DNA from 4 places in the Phosphitispora fastidiosa genome. Region 3 is predicted to be linked to each of the others. Evidence: riboswitches for the same ligand, from Rfam matches in the RefSeq annotation. Region 3 holds a riboswitch; each other region holds the start of a gene.
The links. Region 3 has a riboswitch for cobalamin ahead of cobU (bifunctional adenosylcobinamide kinase/adenosylcobinamide-phosphate guanylyltransferase). Riboswitches for the same ligand answer to the same signal wherever they lie in the genome.

Region 1: another riboswitch for cobalamin. It lies ahead of Ga0451573_RS09720 (energy-coupling factor ABC transporter permease); the one in region 3 lies ahead of cobU (bifunctional adenosylcobinamide kinase/adenosylcobinamide-phosphate guanylyltransferase).
Region 2: another riboswitch for cobalamin. It lies ahead of Ga0451573_RS05125 (ABC transporter ATP-binding protein); the one in region 3 lies ahead of cobU (bifunctional adenosylcobinamide kinase/adenosylcobinamide-phosphate guanylyltransferase).
Region 4: another riboswitch for cobalamin. It lies ahead of Ga0451573_RS03755 (S-layer homology domain-containing protein); the one in region 3 lies ahead of cobU (bifunctional adenosylcobinamide kinase/adenosylcobinamide-phosphate guanylyltransferase).

What each region holds. Positions count from the first base shown of each region.
Region 1 covers NZ_JAHHUL010000009.1:28,026-32,859, forward strand. Annotated here, with positions in the region: gene Ga0451573_RS09705 (HD-GYP domain-containing protein) at 1-1,055, shown strand, start outside; gene Ga0451573_RS09710 (DnaD domain protein) at 1,092-1,886, shown strand; gene Ga0451573_RS09715 (ATP-binding protein) at 1,902-2,651, shown strand; cobalamin riboswitch at 2,721-2,902, shown strand; gene Ga0451573_RS09720 (energy-coupling factor ABC transporter permease) at 3,069-3,776, shown strand; gene Ga0451573_RS09725 (hypothetical protein) at 3,757-4,050, shown strand; gene cbiQ (cobalt ECF transporter T component CbiQ) at 4,043-4,768, shown strand; gene Ga0451573_RS09735 (energy-coupling factor ABC transporter ATP-binding protein) at 4,793-4,834, shown strand, end outside.
Region 2 covers NZ_JAHHUL010000003.1:243,280-248,113, forward strand. Annotated here, with positions in the region: gene Ga0451573_RS05120 (ABC transporter ATP-binding protein) at 1-231, opposite strand, end outside; cobalamin riboswitch at 481-652, shown strand; gene Ga0451573_RS05125 (ABC transporter ATP-binding protein) at 856-2,421, shown strand; gene Ga0451573_RS05130 (energy-coupling factor transporter transmembrane component T family protein) at 2,408-3,169, shown strand; gene Ga0451573_RS05135 (hypothetical protein) at 3,182-3,748, shown strand; gene Ga0451573_RS05140 (UbiD family decarboxylase) at 3,953-4,834, shown strand, end outside.
Region 3 covers NZ_JAHHUL010000001.1:138,312-143,145, reverse strand. Annotated here, with positions in the region: gene hypD (hydrogenase formation protein HypD) at 1-450, shown strand, start outside; gene hypE (hydrogenase expression/formation protein HypE) at 440-1,450, shown strand; gene Ga0451573_RS00700 (DUF3842 family protein) at 1,819-2,250, shown strand; gene Ga0451573_RS00695 (NapC/NirT family cytochrome c) at 2,237-2,704, opposite strand; cobalamin riboswitch at 2,850-3,021, shown strand; gene cobU (bifunctional adenosylcobinamide kinase/adenosylcobinamide-phosphate guanylyltransferase) at 3,162-3,743, shown strand; gene Ga0451573_RS00685 (cobyric acid synthase) at 3,733-4,834, shown strand, end outside.
Region 4 covers NZ_JAHHUL010000002.1:301,257-306,090, forward strand. Annotated here, with positions in the region: gene Ga0451573_RS03755 (S-layer homology domain-containing protein) at 1-3,108, opposite strand, end outside; cobalamin riboswitch at 3,242-3,433, opposite strand; cobalamin riboswitch at 3,546-3,737, opposite strand; gene Ga0451573_RS03760 (CooT family nickel-binding protein) at 3,818-4,009, opposite strand; gene Ga0451573_RS03765 (DUF3842 family protein) at 4,002-4,427, opposite strand; gene Ga0451573_RS03770 (PDGLE domain-containing protein) at 4,424-4,729, opposite strand; gene Ga0451573_RS03775 (energy-coupling factor ABC transporter permease) at 4,740-4,834, opposite strand, start outside.

The DNA.
Region 1 (4,834 bases), on a different contig from region 3:
AACAACTTATTCCAGATAACTTGGAACCCGGAATGGTTCTCGCAGACACGGTGTTTGCGGCAAACGGAAGAGTACTTCTTGCTGAAGGGACAAAACTTACCCGGGACTTAATCGAACGTTTGAAGGAAATGCAGATACTGACGGTTTTTATAAATGACGAAAACACAATAAGTGTTGACCCGGATGATGTTCTGATAAACCGTGTCCATTCAGAAGCCCTTCAGGTATTAGGGCATTTTTTGCCGGCTGATATTTTTGGTGAGCGCCTGGGAAGTGTTAAGGACCGTTATGATTCGCTCACGGGCATTCTGGACGAGGTTGTCAAAGACGAAAAGGTGGCTAATCTTTACCTTGACCTGAGAACAATCGATGATGATACCCTGGATCATTCCATTAATGTCTGTGTCCTTTCTCTGATTATGGGTGATGTTTTCAAGCTGAACAGGGAAAAGCTGCTTCAGCTGGGCAAGGCGGCCATGGTCCATGACATAGGCAAAAAAGCTGTTCCCCAGGATATAATTGCCAAAAGAGAAGACCGTACCCCTGAAGAAGCTAAGATATTTGAAGATCATACCAAACACGGATACCAAATCCTGCGGGAAAGTGAATTTGATGTCGGTATCGCCCGGGTAGCCCTTTACCATCATGAGAGATGGGATGGCAGCGGGTATATTAACAAAGTTGCCGGTGAGAATATTGACCTGTTCTCACGCATTGTCGCTGTTGCAGATGTGTATGATGATGTTACCAGAGGTATTTCATACAAACAAAAGTACCTGCCCCATGAAGCCATGGAATTCCTCTATGGAGCGGGGAATATCTATTTTGATGCCAGAGTGGTTAAGGCTTTTACGGGAAGCATTTTTGCCTATCCCCTGGGGAGCATAGTTAAGCTGAGTACAGGGGAAATCGGTATTGTCATAAATGTGCAAAAAACAATGGCGCCAAGGCCAATCGTCAAAGTATTCTATGACAAGGCTAATAACCGCCTGGATTACCCCAGGCAGGTGGATCTCAGTGAACAAAAAACCTTATTTATAACGAAAATATTATAGGATTTTGGTCAGTTGACCGAACGGAGGAGTAAGCCAATGAGCAAGACCAGGGACAGAAAAGGCAACATAACTGCAGCATTTGGTTCTGATTTGACACTGGAAGGAATGACAGGAGTCCCTAACCTTTTGTTAAAACACTATCAGAAAATTGGAATTACTGACAGTGAAATGATGCTGATAATCCAGCTAATGCATCTTCAGACAGCATCAAACCAGCATTTTCCCTCAGCTGATGTGTTGGAATCCTATATGTCTGGAGATAGGGCTCAGATTCAGGCTGACCTTACAAATTTAAAAGATAAGGGTATTATCAGCATTAAAAACTTTTATGATGACGAAACTGATGAAGTAATGCCATTTTACTGCTATGAACCTCTGTTTGAAAAGATATCCGAGTTTTGGGCCTGTGAAAAGGTACATACATACCAGCAGATGAAGAAGAACTTGGCCGAACAAAAGCACAAGACCGGGGCAGTCAGAAGAGAGAGAGCGGGTTCATTTGCCAAGGTCTGCAAGGGTTTTGAAAAGGAATTTGGCCGCATGCTGTCACCAATGGAAATTGAACAGGTGGACCTTTGGCTCAATGATTATAATGAACATACTGAATTGATTTTTGAAGCCCTGAGGCGAGCTATTTTGCTGGGCAAGCATAATTTCAAATACATAGACAGTATTCTGCTGGAATGGACGAAAAATAATTTAAAGACAATTGATGATGTCCTGAACTATGAGTCTAATTTCCGTCAGCGGCAGTCCAAGAAACCAATCCGCAAAAAAATAGAAAGTCCTGATAAGAGGAAAGATAAGTTCAGGCTTTTGTACCTCAGCTAATTAGGGGGAAGATCATTGAAAAAAGACCAGGATAATTGTTCCCTCTGTCAAGGCAGGGGGATTGTTATTATAGACAGTGAAACGGCCAGGCCTTGTAAGTGCATGCTGCACCGGAGCATAAGACTTAAGTTCAGGAATTCCAGGATGAGTAAGGAAATGCGGGACTACAATTTCAGCCGGTTCAGTTCAAGGTATTATTCTAAAAACCATCGGGATTCCATTAATGGGAGAACCTATTACGATAATGCTGCTGCTGCTTTTGCGGCCGCTCAGAAGTTTACCCGGGATATTAAGGAAAACATTGTTCCCGACGGTATTCTGCTGACCGGACCGGTGGGCGGCGGCAAAACATTTCTGGCCTGTGCCATAGCCAATGCCCTTCTGGACTGTGGTAAAGAGGTGTTGTTTGTGGTTGTTCCTGACCTCTTGGATCAGATCAGGGCTACCTTTGACCGCTCCTATGAGTACACTGAGCAGGATTTGATGGATACTGCCAGAAAAGTTGAGGTCCTGGTACTGGATGATATGGGGGCACATAATTATACTGACTGGACCGCCAACAAGATTTACTCGATTCTCAATTACCGGATGAATAACAGGCTGCCAACCGTCATGACTACAAACCTGGATCTGGCTGAGCTGGAGGAACACCTCGGTGAGAGGACCACTTCAAGAATAATACAAATGTGCAAGGTCTACCGGTTGTTGGTAGAGACAGATATACGCATTGTCAGGAGACATGAGAAAGAAGGAAATGCAAAGTAATTTACGAAATATTTGAACAACCCTTGAAGGAATAATTTGAAGGTGTTATAATAAGATAAAATTAGATATGATTAAATTTAACAGATAGGTGACCCGTAACAGGGTTGAAAAGGGAAGCTGGTGCAAATCCAGCACGGTCCCGCCACTGTAACAGGGAGAAACCCGCAATATATGCCACTGGGCTCATGCCCGGGAAGGCGCGGGGGACGATGAACTGGAGTCAGGAGACCTGCCTATCTTAGGTACACCGTTATACCTTCGATTGAAAGGCAGGTGGACATTGAAACAGTACTTTAGTTAACAGTACTTTTCCCAGTCTACCCAGACTGGGATTTTTAATTTTTACGGATGTATTTGTGTATATTAAGTTAGGTAAAGCCGGTTCTAACAATTTAATGAAAAAATGGAGATGAAATAATGCATATACAGGATGGATTTCTGGTCGGAAAATGGGCAGTCGCCTGGTACGGGGCAGCATCAGTCTTTGTTGCCAAAGGGGTTTATGACATAACCTGGCGTACTCAAAGGGTAATGGCATATAAGCCACTGCTGGGACTGGTCAGTGCAGCCGTGTTCTTTATATCGCTGCTGCCAATTCCGGTACCTGTTACCGGCACTTCATCCCATCCGGCTGGGACACCGGTGGCTGCTATTCTGGTCGGTCCTTTTGTCAGCATGGTCCTGGCAGTGGTGGCCCTTCTCCTGCAGGCGCTGTTTTTTGCCCATGGCGGGTTATCCACACTTGGCGCCAATGTCTTTTCCATGGGGGTTGTCGGATCCCTGACCGGCTTCGGAGTATTCTGGCTGGGCAGGAAAGCCGGGCTGTCTCTGGGAATCGCGGCATTTTTGGCCGGTGTTTTCGGAGACCTGGCAGTTTATTCAACCACTTCATTCCAATTAGCTCTGGGAATGCCGGGAATTAATGACCAGTCAATGCTTAAGGCCTTCCTGACATTTCTGGGCCTGTTTATGCCGACCCAACTTCCCTTAGCGCTGCTGGAAGGAGTGGTTACCGGAGGCATGGTCACATACATAGCCAAAGTCAGACCTGACATTCTCAAAAAACTGGGTGTGCTTCAGGAGACAGGTGAGGGGGAAAGCCAAAATGCAGAGAATCAGAGATGAAATACGGCGGAATTTGATTCCTGTCCTGACAATAATGTTTCTCCTGTTATTCCCACTATCAGTATCAGCCGGAGAAAAGTGGCAGGGGACAGATGACCTTGTTGATAGTAAAATGGAGGAGGTAACCGGTGTGTCCGCAAAGGAACCACTGGTAAACATAGAAGGCAACCTGGGGCTGTTTTTATTTGCAGTCGGAGGGTTTGCCGCCGGAGCAGTGGTGGGATACCAGTGGCACAAAATATTTGTTACAAAGGCGGGGAAGAACGATGGTTAAGGAATCTTACTTGATGGTTGATGCTTTTGCCCAGAGAGATAACACCTTTACCAGAATGGATGCCAGAGTAAAGGTACTGGTGTCAGTTTTAGCCCTTGCCGCAGTTGTCGGTCTACCGGGCTTTAAACTGCCGCTCTTCATATTTGCATTGACAGCAGCATTGATGTTGGTTATCAGAGTACCGTTTAAAATTATCGTGGGCAGGATGCTGCCACCTGTTATCCTGGGAATTGTGGTTTTCATTTTTATGGCGTTATTTCATCAGGGCAGTCAGGTCTTTAGTCTGGAGATACAGGGCTGGGAAATAAAAATTTACGGGGAAGGCCTGATTCTGGGGACTACGGTTTTGCTGAGAATTATCAGCAGTGTTTCCATCCTGTTATGTTTGAGCCTGACTACCCCTGTACATGAATTGGGATATGCCCTGATATGGTTCCGCATTCCAAGGGTAATCGTTGAGATTCTGCTGCTTACCTACCGGTATCTCTTTGTTTTATGGGATGAAGGGATGCGGATCAGGCAGGCACAGGCCATGAGGCTGGGTTATCCTGACTGGAGGAACCCGGCAGGGTGGAAGAAGGCTGTGAATTCAACCAGCACACTTATGGCAATGGTATTTATCCGGGCCTATGACCGGGCTGAAAATACCTTTTCAGCCATGCAGATAAGGGGATATAACGGAGATATCGCCGGACAGAGATACAAAAAGACTGCCTGACTGTCAATTTAGGGGGAAGCATTAATGATTATTGATGTACACCAGGTGCAGTACACATACAGTGAT
Region 2 (4,834 bases), on a different contig from region 3:
CACATAAGAAAACCTTTTTTTAGCCTCCGTAGAGGTATTTACATGGCCGGCAATGGTAATTTCACCGCTATCCTTGCGCAGAAGTCCCGCTATGGTTTTCAGAGTAGTGCTTTTCCCAGCGCCGTTAGGCCCCAGCAGACCCACAATGGTGCCTGGGTCAAGGGTAAAACTGATATCATCTACCGCTGTGGTGTTTTTAAATTTCTTAGTCACATGGATAACTTTTAGCATTGGGTTCATTACATCCTTTTCAATAACAGTCCGGTGAATAAACGCTGCATAATAAGGCTTCTGCCATTTAATATGGCTTTCGAAATAGCCGTTGTCATTAATATTCTATCTAAAGTAGTTTTTTCCCTTTGAATTATACTATTTACATTGCCGGAAAAAGGCGGATGAAAGTGATGAACTTTTGTTTTTATTGCAAAAAATACGTTGACACAACCAGATGATATTTATAAAATAGAGACAAAGACAGTTAAATATCCAAGTGTTCCAGGTGCCCGCAAGGGAGAATAGGGAACCGGGTGCAAATCCCGGACGGACCCGCCACTGTGAAGGTTAGCCGCTGCCATACCACCCTTTAAAGGGGGAAGGGGCAGGAGAGGTGTTGACCCTGAGTCAGGAGACCTGCCCGGAACATACTAAGCCGTGTCTCGAGAGTAAGGCCGGCCTGGGTTGAGGGATGATGGAAAAATCCGCGCCAGTAGTTTATGGCGTGGTTTTTTGTTTATAATCAGCATTTTCCCTGCCAGGTCTGCCGGACACGGTTCAGGCCTGGATGAAGGTAAAGTCCGCGCTCATTTGATGGCGTGGATTTTTTCTGTTTTTAAGCATGGTGCAGGGGGGTGTGTTGTGTCCAAACTTGTTGACGTTTCTATTAAAAGCCTGGTTTTTGCAGGGCAGGATGTGCCGGCGCTCTCTGATATAGAGCTGGTGGTCACCCATGGGGAGTTTGTGGTAATTTCCGGGCCGGTGGCTTCCGGGAAAACAGCGCTGTGCCACTGCCTGACCGGGGCGGTACCTCATTTCTTCCCGGCACATATGGCAGGCAAGGTTACAGTTGCCGGGATCAACCTTGCTGAGGCTGTCCTGCCCGAAATGGCCGGAACAGTCGGTTATATGATGCAGGACCCGCAGAACCAGTTGTTCAGCACAACTATTGCTGAAGATGTTGCCTTTGGCCCTGGAAATATGGCCCTGGACAGAGCAGAGGTGAGCAGGCGGATTGACGAAGCGCTCGATTTCGTTGGATTAAGCGGGTTTGAGGACCGTTCCCCGGAGACGCTGTCCGGCGGAGAAGCACAAAGGGCGGTACTTGCCGGAGTGCTGGCAATGAAGCCAAAAGTGCTGGTTCTTGACCAACCGGCAGCCGAGATGGACCCGCCGGGAAGGAGGGATATTTATAAGAGGCTGGGCAGGCTGAGCCGCAGCGGTGACTGTGGTATTATTCTGGTCACAGACCATCCGGAAGAACTAAGTGAATACGGGACTCGTTTTATACTTATGCATGACGGGTGTATAGTTCAGGATTCGGCAAGGCCGGCACCGGTTATGTCTGGTGCTGCTGCGGGTTTTTCCCCAGGGTTGTTACAGGTCAGCGGTCCCGGGGAAACGGCAGCCTCTCTCGAAAACTGCAGTTATTCCTATGAGGGTTCTCTGCAAGGCTGCAGAGATGTCAGTCTTGAGATCAGGATAGGGGAAGTGGCCGCATTGGTCGGGCTAAACGGTTCGGGAAAGACTACCCTGGCGAAACACTTTAACGGCTTGGTTTCCCCACAGCAGGGTGTAGTAAGGGTGCTGGGCCGGGAGTTGAATAAAAACAGTATCTGGGATATTCGCCGGGAAGTGGGTTTTCTCTTCCAAAATCCCGACTACCAGATATTTGCCAACTCTGTTGAGGAAGAAGCTGCTTTTGCTCTGAAGATAAGGAAAATTCCCCGCGATGAGGTTATGCAAAGAGTGAACCGTGTCCTCAGGTTTACCGGACTTTTTGAGTACCGCAGCCGGCATCCCCAAAGGCTGAGCAGCGGTCAGAGGCAGCTCTTGGCTCTGGCCTCTATCCTGGCTGCTGAACCCAAAATCATTATTGCCGATGAACCCACTTCAGGACTTAACCGTGAAACAGCCGAGCTTATTATGCAGTTGTTGTCACAGGTGGCGGCAGAGGGGGGGGCTGTCCTTCTGGTGACTCATGACCTGGGCCTGGCAGCTCAATATGCCCACCGGATAGTGGGGATGTTCAAACACCAAATTTGTATCGATATCCCTACTGCCCAATTGAGTTCTCACCTGGAGGAGTTCCGCAGTATTGGGCTGGACTTTGGAACGGGGAGTAGTTTTGCAGCCGGGCGTATTTTGCGAACCGAGAGTAATCCCGGGGACGTTTTGGAGGGAGGGGCAGCCATTGGCGCTGTTTGAAGGATATAAAAACAGGGGTACATGGATTGACCGGCTTGACCCCAGGACTAAGCTCTCCTGGCTGACCCTGATTGTAATTCTGGCGGTGTTGAATTCCAATTACGGAGTTCTGGCTCTTTTGCCTGTAGTCGTTTTGCTCACTTCACTGGCGGCAGGGATATCCCTGCGGACCTTTTATCATCCCTTTGTGGTTCTGGGTCTGGCAGCGCTGCAGCTACTGGTTATCCAACTGCTTTTCTGCAGGGAAGGTTACCCAATATTGGTTTTAGGTCCCCTGGAAATATACAGCGGCGCTGTCCCGCTTGCTTTAACCGCAGTGCTGCGCCTCGCTGCAATTGTACTGGCGGGGATGCAGTTTTTACATTGGACTTCCCCGTCCGACCTGGTGCTGTTTCTGGTTAAGGTCGGTGTTCCCTACCGTTTTGCCATGCTGGCAGGATTGGCGATGAGGTTTTTGCCCCTGATGGAACACGAATTGGCATCAATCCTGGAGAGCCAGTCTGCCAGGGGGGTGCCAATGAAAAATCCCTTCCAAAAAATTACTGCCCTGCTGCCGGTGACCATGCCATTTCTTTTCCGGTCCTTCAGGAGAGCAGGGGAAACCGCTCTGGCCATGGAACTGCGCGGCTTTGGGCGACACCGGGAGAGGACCTTTCTTGACGAACTGAGAATCACGCGGGGGGAAACCCTTGCAATTCTTCTGATGGCTGCAGCCGGTTTACTGATAATTTACCATAATAACATTTAGGAGGTTGTCGTAATGAAAACAAATTCACAGGAAGTTAATGTATCTATGTTGGCCAAGTCTTTTTGGAGGACTGATACCAGGGCTCTTGTTGGAGCCGTGGTTTTGGGTGTGGCATTTGTGTTGGTCCAGCAGATTGCCCACCACATTGATGCCGTGGTATGGCCGCCGCTGGTTATCATTGGCGGGATTACCTGGGCTACCTTTACCGGACTGATTACCCTGGTATTCCGCCAGCCGGCAGGAATCATTATGGGAGAAATCCAGGCATTGATCGCAGTGGCTTCTGGGCTTTCCCCACTGGCCGTGTTTTTTATTCCTGCCAACGGGCTGGGTTCCCTGGCTTATTCCCTGGCAGCCCAAAAGTTGTCCATGGAAAAATGGAGCCATCATTTTATCGCCCAGTGCCTGGCCAATATTTCCGGGAATATATGTGTTGGAGCCGGGTTGTATGTTATCCTGAAGCTTCCCCTGACAGCAGTTTTGGTTTCTTCCGCTGTTACTGCAGCGGTTGGAATCATTGGAGCAACAATACTGACAAAAATGATTTACGATTCCCTGAAGAGGGCCGGATTGATATAACCGGCAGGCTTCCGGAAATGACCGTGGGTGCATATGGTGAGGCATTGTAGCGGTTTTCCGCACTGCCGCCTATGAGTCTAAACTGCAATCCCCCGGCAGCAAGACTCATAACGGCATCAGTGCAAGGAAAATCTCATACAACACCTCACCATATGCCACGGTCATTTCCGAGAAAGATTTATTTGTTAAATAAGGAGGCGGATTATGAACCAGGATTGGCGTGATCTGATTGAAAAACTTGAAGCAAAGGGTGAAGTTGTGCGGATTCCCGGTCATGTTTCCCGGGAATATGAGATTAGTACCCTGATGATGGATCTGCAAAAGAAGCACCGTTATCCGATGGTGATTTTTGAAAATGTTGCTGACAGTAGTTTCCCCGTAGTTACCAATGCCCTGGCTCCCCGCAGCCGTCTGGCGCTGGCTATGGGAGTGGCCGAAAAAGACCTGGCTGCGGAATATGGCCGCAGGATTCAGCTGCGGCCGGGTGTCAAGCGGATCGACAAGGCTCCTTTTCAGGCTAATCTCCTGGAGGGGGATCAGGTTGACCTGACCCAGCTTCCCATTCTGACCCATTTCCCTATTGATGCCGGACCGTATATCACTTCCGGTCTTTGTGTGGCCCGTGATCCGGAGACAGGGGCTGAAACCCTGGGGTTTCACCGCATGCAGCTTAAGGGGCGCAATAAACTGGGCATCAGTTTTCACTCCCGGCAGCGGCTTTGGGAGTATTTCCGCCGTTCCGAAGAGAGGGGCCAAAACCTGGAAGCAGCCGTAGTCATCGGGGTGCATCCTAATATTGCGCTAGGCTCAATGGCCCTGATACCATACCATGAAGGCAAGTACAGCGCCATTGGCGGCTTATTTGAAGCTCCTTTGGAAGTGGCCGGATGCCGGTCGGTAAACCTGGATGTCCCTGCCTGGGCAGAAATTGTGCTTGAGGGTGAAATCCTGGCCGGGGTTAGGGAGCAGGAAGGGCCTTTTGCCGAGTTCACCAATTATGCCTGCTACCGCAGTACGGAAAACGTATTCCGGGTCAAGACGATCCAATACCGGGAAAGAGCTATGTTCCATGACATCACTCCCGGA
Region 3 (4,834 bases):
GGGTTCGAACCCGTGGACATCCTCCAGGGGATTTATATGCTGGTCAGACAGATTGAAGAGGGGACAGCCAGGGTGGAAATCCAGTATAACAGGGGCGTGCCTCCTGAGGGTAATCCACATGCTATGAATATCCTCTTTAAGGTTTTTCAGCCCGCTGATGCTATCTGGCGGGGGATGGGCACTATTCCCGGAACGGGGCTTGCGTTTAGACCCGAATACAGACGGTTTGATGCAGTAAAGAAGTATGGCATCCGTATTCAGGAAGACAGGGACCTGCCGGGGTGCAGGTGCGGCGAGGTGCTCAGAGGGGTTATTACTCCTCCCGAATGCGGCCATTTTGGACGAACCTGTATTCCTGAAAACCCGGTAGGCCCATGTATGGTTTCGGTTGAGGGCACGTGTGCCGCTTATTATAAATACGGGAAAGGAGCATCCGGTGATGAGGCATGACAAAATACTTCTGGCCCATGGCAGCGGAGGGAAGCTATCTCACGAGCTGGTCACGGAACTTTTTTTGCCGGTTTTTGATAACCCGGAACTGAACAGGCTTGATGACCGGGCAGAGGTCCAGGCTGAGGGAGTCAGACTGGCCTTTACCACAGACTCCTTTGTTGTCAGTCCGCCTTTTTTCCCCGGAGGAGATATTGGTAAACTGGCAGTCTGCGGGACGGTAAATGACCTGGCCATGGGTGGTGCAAACCCGCTCTGGCTGAGCACAGGCTTTATAATTGAAGAGGGTTTTGCCATGGAAAAGCTCAATGCTATTGTGCTTTCCATGAAAAAGGCGGCAGATGAGGCCGGGGTGAAGATTGTCTGCGGAGATACCAAGGTCGTTGAACGAGGTTCTTTGGACCAGATATTTATTAACACCTCAGGAATTGGCACAGTGCCTGAAGGTGTCCATATATCAGGCAACCGGGCTAAACCCGGTGACAAGGTGATTATCAATGGTTTTATCGGTGACCATGGGATAGCGGTAATGGCGGAACGCCAGGGCCTGTCCTTCAGGAATCAGATAACAAGTGATTGTGCGCCCTTGAACACTTTGGTCGCTGCAATGCTGAAAGTATCCAAAGATATCCATGTCCTCAGGGACCCAACCAGGGGAGGAGTTGCCACAACCCTCAATGAGATTGCAGTTCAGAGTAATATGGGAATTGTGCTCGACGAGAAATCGCTGCCGGTCAGGGATGAGGTCATGGCTGCCTGTGAGATTCTGGGTTTTGACCCCTTGTATGTTGCCAATGAGGGCAAGGTTCTGGCCGTAGTGCCCAAGGATGTGGCCGAATCAGTGGTTAGCGCCATGAAAAAAGACAGGTATGGCATTGACAGCGTGATTATTGGCGAGGTTATCGCTGACCATCAGGGGAAAGTAGTCTTATCCACCGGAATCGGTGGCAAAAGAATAGTAGATATGCTGGTTGGAGAGCAGCTTCCCAGGATATGTTAGTTATTCCTGCTCAGGCTGACTCCGGGAAATGACCGGCAATGGCATATGGTGAGATGTTATACCTATTTTCCGCACTGCCGCCTGAGAAATCTATCCTTGTTCCTGGCGAAGCCAAAGACTAAACCGCCAATTCGGCTCCTGCCTCAGTGGCGGCTCCGCCATCCATGGCTCCGGTCTTTGGCTTCGCTTAGCGGAACTGCGGTAATATTTCTCACGGCGGCAGTGCAAGGAAAATCTTGTACAACACCTCACCATATTCCCCGGTCATTTCCGGAGCCAACGGTTGCAGGAATAAATAAAAAATATAAGGTACAAGCTTTGAATACAAAAGATATCTAAATCAAAGAACAGTTCTGAGGAGATACTTTATGAAAATTGCTGTGATTGACGGTCAGGGTGGCGGAATCGGTAAATATATAATTGAACGGTTCAGGAAGGAGTTCCCGGAAGAAATAGAAATTATCGCTTTTGGGACCAATGCCCTGGCAGCTGCGGCCATGCTTAGAGCGGGGGCTAATGAAGGCGCTTCGGGTGAAAATGCCATTATATACAATTCCGGGCGAGTTGACCTGATTGTGGGGCCCATTGGAATCATTATAGCCAATTCGTTTTTAGGCGAGGTTACTCCCGGAATTGCCGCAGCCTTAGCTTCCAGCAGCGCCCCCAAGATACTGCTGCCGGTAATCAGGGACCGTATCGAAATAGCCGGTTTTAACCCTGAACCCCTGCCCCACCTTACAGATGACTTGATGGACAGGGTCAGGAGGTATTTGCCCCCTGGCATGATTAATCCCGGTTAAACTTTTCTGCTGTGAATAAATTGGCCCCGTGTCCTGCTGCCCTATGGCATTCCAGGCATTTGCGGTCACTCTTGAGCCATTGGTAGTGTTTGGCATCAAGCCTTACAGTATCAGGGTAATTATGATAATCCCCCAGGTGGCAGGCAACACAGTTTTGTTCAAAAATCTGTCCTTCTATAATAATTGTGTGCTGACCGGTTAATTCTTGATAGAGATAGTTAAGGCCCCGGGATTTTGAATGGAGCTTACCCAGGAACCCCATTGGTTCGTGACAGTAAAGGCAATTAATGTCCTTGTGAGCAGACTGCCGCCATGACACCAGATACGGCTTTACATCATGGCAGGTACCGCAGAAGGAAGGAAAGGATGTAGCGTAATAGCCTGCCATGAACGCAGCATAAAGCAAAATAATCGTCACTGAAATGATTAGGGCGCCTTTTTTCCAGGAAAGCAATATTATTACCTCCAATAGTACACCAAACGGTAATTGAATTTGTTTTAAATATCAGCTAATACTAGTATTTCATTATTGAATAGGATTTTATGTTTAATATTTGCAGACAAGTCTGAAAAACTATGATATAATTGAAATCACAAAAAAATATTTGTAACTTCTGGGTTTTTTTTAAAATGGGAATCAGGTTAAGCCTGAGCGGTCTCCGCCACTGTAACCGGGGAGTGCCCTTACATGATGCCACTCGTTTGAAGGGGAAGGCGTAAGCGGCATGTTTATCCGGGAGCCAGGATACCAGCCTGGAAGTGACCATACAGTCCTTCGAGAGAAAGGATTATGGTTGTTTCACAGGGGTTTTATGCCTTGATAACCATGTCCTCAGTCGTTGACTGGGGATTTTGTTTTGTCATGACACATAATACTATCCCGGCAAATACATACTTATGGAGTGTGCTTAATGAGAGGAAAACTGATTTTTGTTACCGGAGGTATCAGAAGCGGGAAAAGTGAATTTGCCGAGCTGCTAACCTCTAAACTTGGTCATAGAGTTACATATATCGCCACAGCACAGGCGCTGGATGAGGAAATGCGGCATCGCATCAGGCTCCACCGGGAAAGAAGGCCTGACATCTGGCAAACGATTGAAGAACCATACCGGGTGACGGAAATTATCAGGGAAAAAAACCATGGTTCTGATGTTATTTTGCTAGACTGCCTGACTCTGCTTTTGAGTAACCTGATGTTTAAAAAGGAACAGGAAACCGGTGGGGATTTTAAAAAAGAGTTTCAAACGGAGATTCTCCGGGAAATAGGTTTTCTTGCCAAGGCAGCCGCAGAAACTGAGGCCCATGTTGTCATTGTCTCCAATGAGGTGGGCATGACACTGGTTTCAGATAATTTTCTCGGCAGGCAGTATCAGGAACTGGTGGGAAAAGCCAATCAGATTATTGCCGCGGAAGCTGATAAGGCATACCTGGTAGTTGCCGGACATCCCATTGATCTGAAAAAGGAAGGGGCAGCAGTAAATGATGAATTCTAAATGTATCATGTTTCAGGGGACTGGCTCACATGTTGGTAAAAGTGTTTTAGTGGCAGCCTTGGGAAGAATTTTTCTGCAGGACGGATACAAGGTGGCGCCTTTTAAATCACAGAATATGGCCCTCAATTCATATGTGACCAAAGACGGAGGCGAGATGGGCAGAGCTCAGGTAGTTCAGGCTGAAGCCTGCGGTCTGGCCCCGGATGTGGTCATGAACCCGGTCCTGCTAAAGCCGACCGGTCAGGCTACATCCCAGGTCATTGTCCTTGGCAGGCCGGTGGGAAACCTTTCTGCCAAGGAGTATCATGAAAGGTATAATATGACGGCACTTGATGTGGTTGAGAATTCCCTCAACAAACTTAGATCAGAATTTGACATTATTGTCATTGAGGGTGCAGGCAGTCCGGCTGAAGTCAACCTACAGGCAACAGAAATCGTGAATATGAGGATTGCCAGAATGGCTGACTGTCCTGTACTGCTGGTGGCTGACATAGACAAGGGGGGCGCCCTGGCTGCGGTTGTAGGCACTCTTGAACTCCTTGACCCTGACGACAGGGCCCGGGTAAAAGGGGTGGTAATAAACAAGTTCCGTGGTGATGTCAAACTGTTTTACCCTGCAGTGGAGTTCCTGGAGCAAAAAACAGGGATTCCGGTAGTGGGAATTATTCCGTATTTCCAGGGCTTCAAAGTTCAGGAGGAAGACACAATTCCGGAGGACACCATTAAGGAAGCGGACAGAGTCCTTGAGAACAAGCTGGATATAGTTGTGATTAACCTGCCCCATATTTCCAATTTTACTGATTTTGACTGCCTGGCGGATGAGCCTGATGTACAGCTCAGGTATGTGTCAAATGGTAATAAGCTGGGCAATCCTGATATGGTTATCATTCCGGGCAGTAAGAATACCATCCACGACCTGGCGTTCCTTCAAAAATCCGGATTGTTTGCTCAGATTATTGCCCAGGAAAAGAGAGGGATACCCATTGTGGGCGTTTGTGGAGGGTTCCAGATACTGGGTACTGAGCTTCATGACCCGCTGCACACTGAGTCAGATATTGACAGCATGAAGGGTCTGGGGCTGTTAAATATGA
Region 4 (4,834 bases), on a different contig from region 3:
AAGCTCGCCCTCGATGCTTTCAACCTTCCCGCCACTCTCAATAAAACCGAGATCATATTCCTTACCGGTTGCGTCAAGAGCCCCCAGGACGGTCAGTCCATATTCACTATCCTCATTTACAGTAACCTCGTCACGTCCCAGAATAGGTTTTTGGACTCCTTCCTTGCCTACAATGGCAATTTCAACTTCAAATTCTTCTTCAGGTGTAGTCCCGGGATTACTGCCGCCAGGGGTTGTGGGGTCATCATTATCCCCGGTATCATAAGCAACATTAACTGTGCTAAAATCAACCCAGCTAAAGCTGTCGTTGTATTCCAGCAGTGCTAGCAAAGCCGGCACTGTTGAACCGACATTGCCGGCATAACTTTCCTTATCCCCAAAGCTGCCGTCTGAATTCTGGCATTCCTGCAGCAAAAGGTGGTCTATAAGACTATTTCCATCTTGTATCCATTCCGGCCCGGCTGGATTTCCCCCTGCCGCCAATACTGCCAAAACAGCTTCCGCAGTATCGACAACCGGAATATCCCAGCCCGGGCTGCCATTGATTGCCCCGGTCTCAAGCTGCTTCGATTTCAGCCAGGTCAGGCCGTCCTGAACCGCCTGCCACGTGGCCGAAGCTTCAGTATTAGCCTCCGGAAAATGAGTCAACACATAAATTGCCTGAGCACTAGAGACTGTATCCACACCAAAGGAATGCATCCAACTGCCCTTGTCCGGGTCCACCTCTGTCTGGGCATCAATCAGCCAGTCTCTGGCCGCCGCCCTCTTTTCAGCAGCCAGCATATCCCATCCGTCTGCCAGGGTCAGCGCCAGGTAAGGCCACATTTCGTTATATATTTCCCCATCGGAGAAATTCCCGTCTTCCAACTGTTTGGTTGCAATCATCCCAACCAAACGGCTGCGTTGCAGGGCGGCATTTTCACCTGTCATCCCGCTCAGACTGACAAGTGCTTTAGCCGTGTCAATCACGGTATCCGCTTCCGTTACTCCCGCAGCTTTTGCAATTATCCTGTCCGCCAGGGTATCACCGCCCCTGCTCCATTGGCCGGAAGCTATATCCTGAGATGCAAGGCTTAGGGCAATAGAAGCCCTTTCGCCGCCATATTGTTCTAATAAGTAGGTATCGTTTTCGTCAGTCCCGTCATCTAAGTACTGGTCATTCAGGTATTTCAGCCCGTTTTCCACAGTACCCACGATATCCGCATTCTCCATGGCAATACACCCGTAAAGGACTGCGGCAGCACTGCCAATATTTTGGGAACTTCCAAAACTGCCGTCATCTTCATTGAAGGTTCCTGTCAGCAGATATGATACCGGATTCACCCGGGTTGCACCTGATGTTTTGGTCCAGTGATCACCTTCAGGGTCACAACCGGTCTCCCGCAGCATTACTATCAGTTCTGCGGTGTCAACTGCGGCATCATCCCAGACGTAAAACACACTGTCGTCATCCTGCTGAACTCTAATAAGATAATTTAAACCATTATAGACAGCTTCCTCGACAGTTGGGTTAGTATCGGCTTCAGGGAAATAACCTAGCGCACGTACTGCCTGAATACTTGACAAAACATCTTCATAATATGTGCCGAAAAAGCTTTCACCCCATGACCCGCCATATACTGCTTCAGTGGTACTCTGTTTGGATAATATGTATGTTACCGCGTCAGTTGTATTGATATCAGCAATTTTACCCGCTTCACCAAGGGCAATATATGCCCACATATCACTGTAGACACTGTCTTCAAAAGAGCCCTGCCCAGGTTCAGATATCTTCTGCCGCCCTGCCAGGATGCCTGAAAGCCGGTCAGTTCGTGAGGTGTCATCCCAGGCGTTAACTGCCAGCAATAACTGGGCAATTGTTTTGGTCTGAGAGTCTAACACCCATGCTGACTCAGAACCGGTATAGACTTCCCCGAGAGACTTCAGGGCAATCAGAGCCTCGGCAGTGGCGGCGGTACTGTCCCACTGCACCTTAACTGCTGCCGTATTAGCATCCTGAACACTTCTCAAGTATGCCAGCCCTCCCTGAATATCCGGGTACACCTGACTCTCATTGTCGTGAGCCCCGTCAAAGAAGCTGAGAGCTGTAAGAATCTGGGCCGTCAGGTCTGCTTCCTTGGGTTCCCAGCCACCCCAGGCAATGCCAATGGAATTGCCATAGTAATCATTGACTACAGTCTTGAAGCTGTTAATATAAGCCAGCGCACCTTCCTCATCAATACCGGAAAGGGTGCCAGTCCTGCCGAGAGCAGTCAGGACAACCGTATTATCGTAAATACTGCTGCCAAAGTAAACCTGTCCGGAAACCGTACCCGCCTTTCCCTTGATAGCGTCAGCCAAATCAGCAATAACTTCAGCCGATTCCGGAGCAGCGGCATAGAGGGCACTGAGTTCTTTGGCCAAATCTGCCGCACTGAGGTTCGCACTGTCGGCAGCAGCGGCGGTTGCAGAGCTAATAACTGTTTCCCCTAAAGACAGCCCGTCATATACCCAGTCACCCACTTCAGAGATGTCTTCACCTGCTGCAACAAGGGCTTCCACACAGCGATAATCAAAATCCCACCCCGCGGCCTCATAAGTCAGTTCCCCGTCTTGATAACCCAGAGCCTTGAAATAGTTAACGGCATTGGTTATGGCATCATTCACCCTGATGGCAGCCGCGGATTCAGGCTCAAGGTCGCCTCGTGTCACAGCCAGAGCCTGCAGAGCTGTTCTGGTCCCATACATATTGGCATATGGTCCAAAGCTGCCGTCATTGTTCTGGGTGGCTGTAATATAGGATATCAAATTAACATCATCACCTACCAAGTCGGTCAGATCTTGGATTTCGCGTTTTAGGCTCTTACCGTCTCTGATCCACTGCCCGCTTGTAAGGTCTTCTCCGGCAATTGTCAGTATGTAAGCCGTATACCCATCAATACCTTCTCCAGATACAAACTTCCCATTGATAAATTCAACAGCTTTATCAGCTAACTCATCAGCGGAATAAGTAACAGTGCTTTCCTCGGCAGCAGCAGGTTCAGTTAAACCTACCGGAACAATACTGCCAAAAAGAAATATAAATATCAGCAAACCGATAAAACCTTTATTAAGCTTATGCTTTTTCATTCTGTCTCAACCCCTAAATAATTAGTATTCAACCAAAGTAATGTCCTCTGACAAACTAAAAAATCTCCCCAGAAATCTATGGAGAGATTAATATCAGGTATTCTCATACCCCACCCCCCCATCTGTCGTGGGTCCAGTGAACTTAGAACAAGCAGGTCTCCTGACTCAGGTTCACCACCCCTCTGCGCCTTCCCGGAAAATTTCCAGTGGCATTCTGCAGAGAGGCTCCCCTATACAGTGGCGGGACCGCGCCGGACTCACACCGGCTTCCCTTTTAAGCCCTCCTCCTGGTGGAGGCAGAGGCACTCATTCAATACATTTATTTGATTTTTGTGTGTTTAGCCTGTTCAGTGGCAGGAAAGAACGAAACTCCCTACCCATGGCAGAGAGTTATATGTCAGGCATACCGAAAATCCAACCCTCCCATCCGTCGTGGGTCAGTGATCTCAGAACAAGCAGGTCTCCTGACTCAGGTTCACCGCCCCTCTGCGCCTTCCCGGAAAATTTCCAGTGGCATTCTGCAGAGAGACTCCCCCATACAGTGGCGGGACCGTGCCGGACTCACACCGGCTTCCCTTTTAAGCCCTCCTCCTGGTGGAGGCAAAGGCACTTATTCTGCTTATTTTGTAGTTTTTTTGTTATTCCGCTTTGATATAATTATTGTAGCATGACAAAGACTGCCATGTCCAGAAGATTTTGTATTTGATGTTTACTCAGTTTTCTCCAGGATAATTCTGTGGTTCACCAGGGCCATTTCCTTAATCCTTGCCCTTACCAGCTTTTGCTGCCCAAAAATGTTTTCCAACAGAATGCCATCTTCACGTGAAACAACTTTATCCACACTCTCCAGAAACAGCTCCTCAACACCGTCTTTTAAGATATACGCATTTGCCTCACACACCTGTACCCACCTCCAAAATCTTCTTAACTTCATGCACCGCAGCCTCAACCAAGTGCGGCAGCGGTTCTTCCCTAATCCTGACTATTTTCACACTGCTTCGGGTCAATGGAAGTAATATTTTCTGCGCACTGCTCCCGACTACAGCTTCAGCCATAGGTGCCGTAAATTCGCCAAGCATGGAATTTGGCATGATGATATTGATTGTACCCATTATCAGGTCCGCTTTTGGGGAGTTGTAAACAACCGCCGCTTCACCGCTGGCCCCTTCATTGGCCCCGGCCTTTATCATCTGGGCAGCAGCCAGGGCATTTGTCCCCAGGGCAATTATCTCTGTATCCTCAGGAAGGTCTTTTCTGAGCCTTTCGACAATAACCCTTCCGATTCCTCCCCCCTGTCCGTCGATTACCGCAATTTTCACTGACGGCCACCTACACGGCGGGATTTCCTGATATATATTTTTCCGACCCCATACATCACAGCAAAAGTAATTAGGGTACCGGCCACACCTGCAAGGCTGCCGGCAGTAGTCTCATTTTTCACTCCGGGCATAACATAATCAGGCATGGGGGATTTAACCACTTGTTTTCCTTCACTAAGGTGAAGGAACCCTTTATCTTCAGCTACCCGTTCCAGACCATCAGGACTTGTGGAAGCAAAGGGAGAGAGAAAAGCCGCAATAGCCAGGGACACTAAGAGAGCTAAAAAAACACCTTTTTTCATATATATCACCTCACGCCTTCTGTTTTTGAAAAACCAGCTCGGATTTAACCTGGGTAAGATAGGCCACCACAACTGATGTTATCAGACCTTCACCTACACCGATCA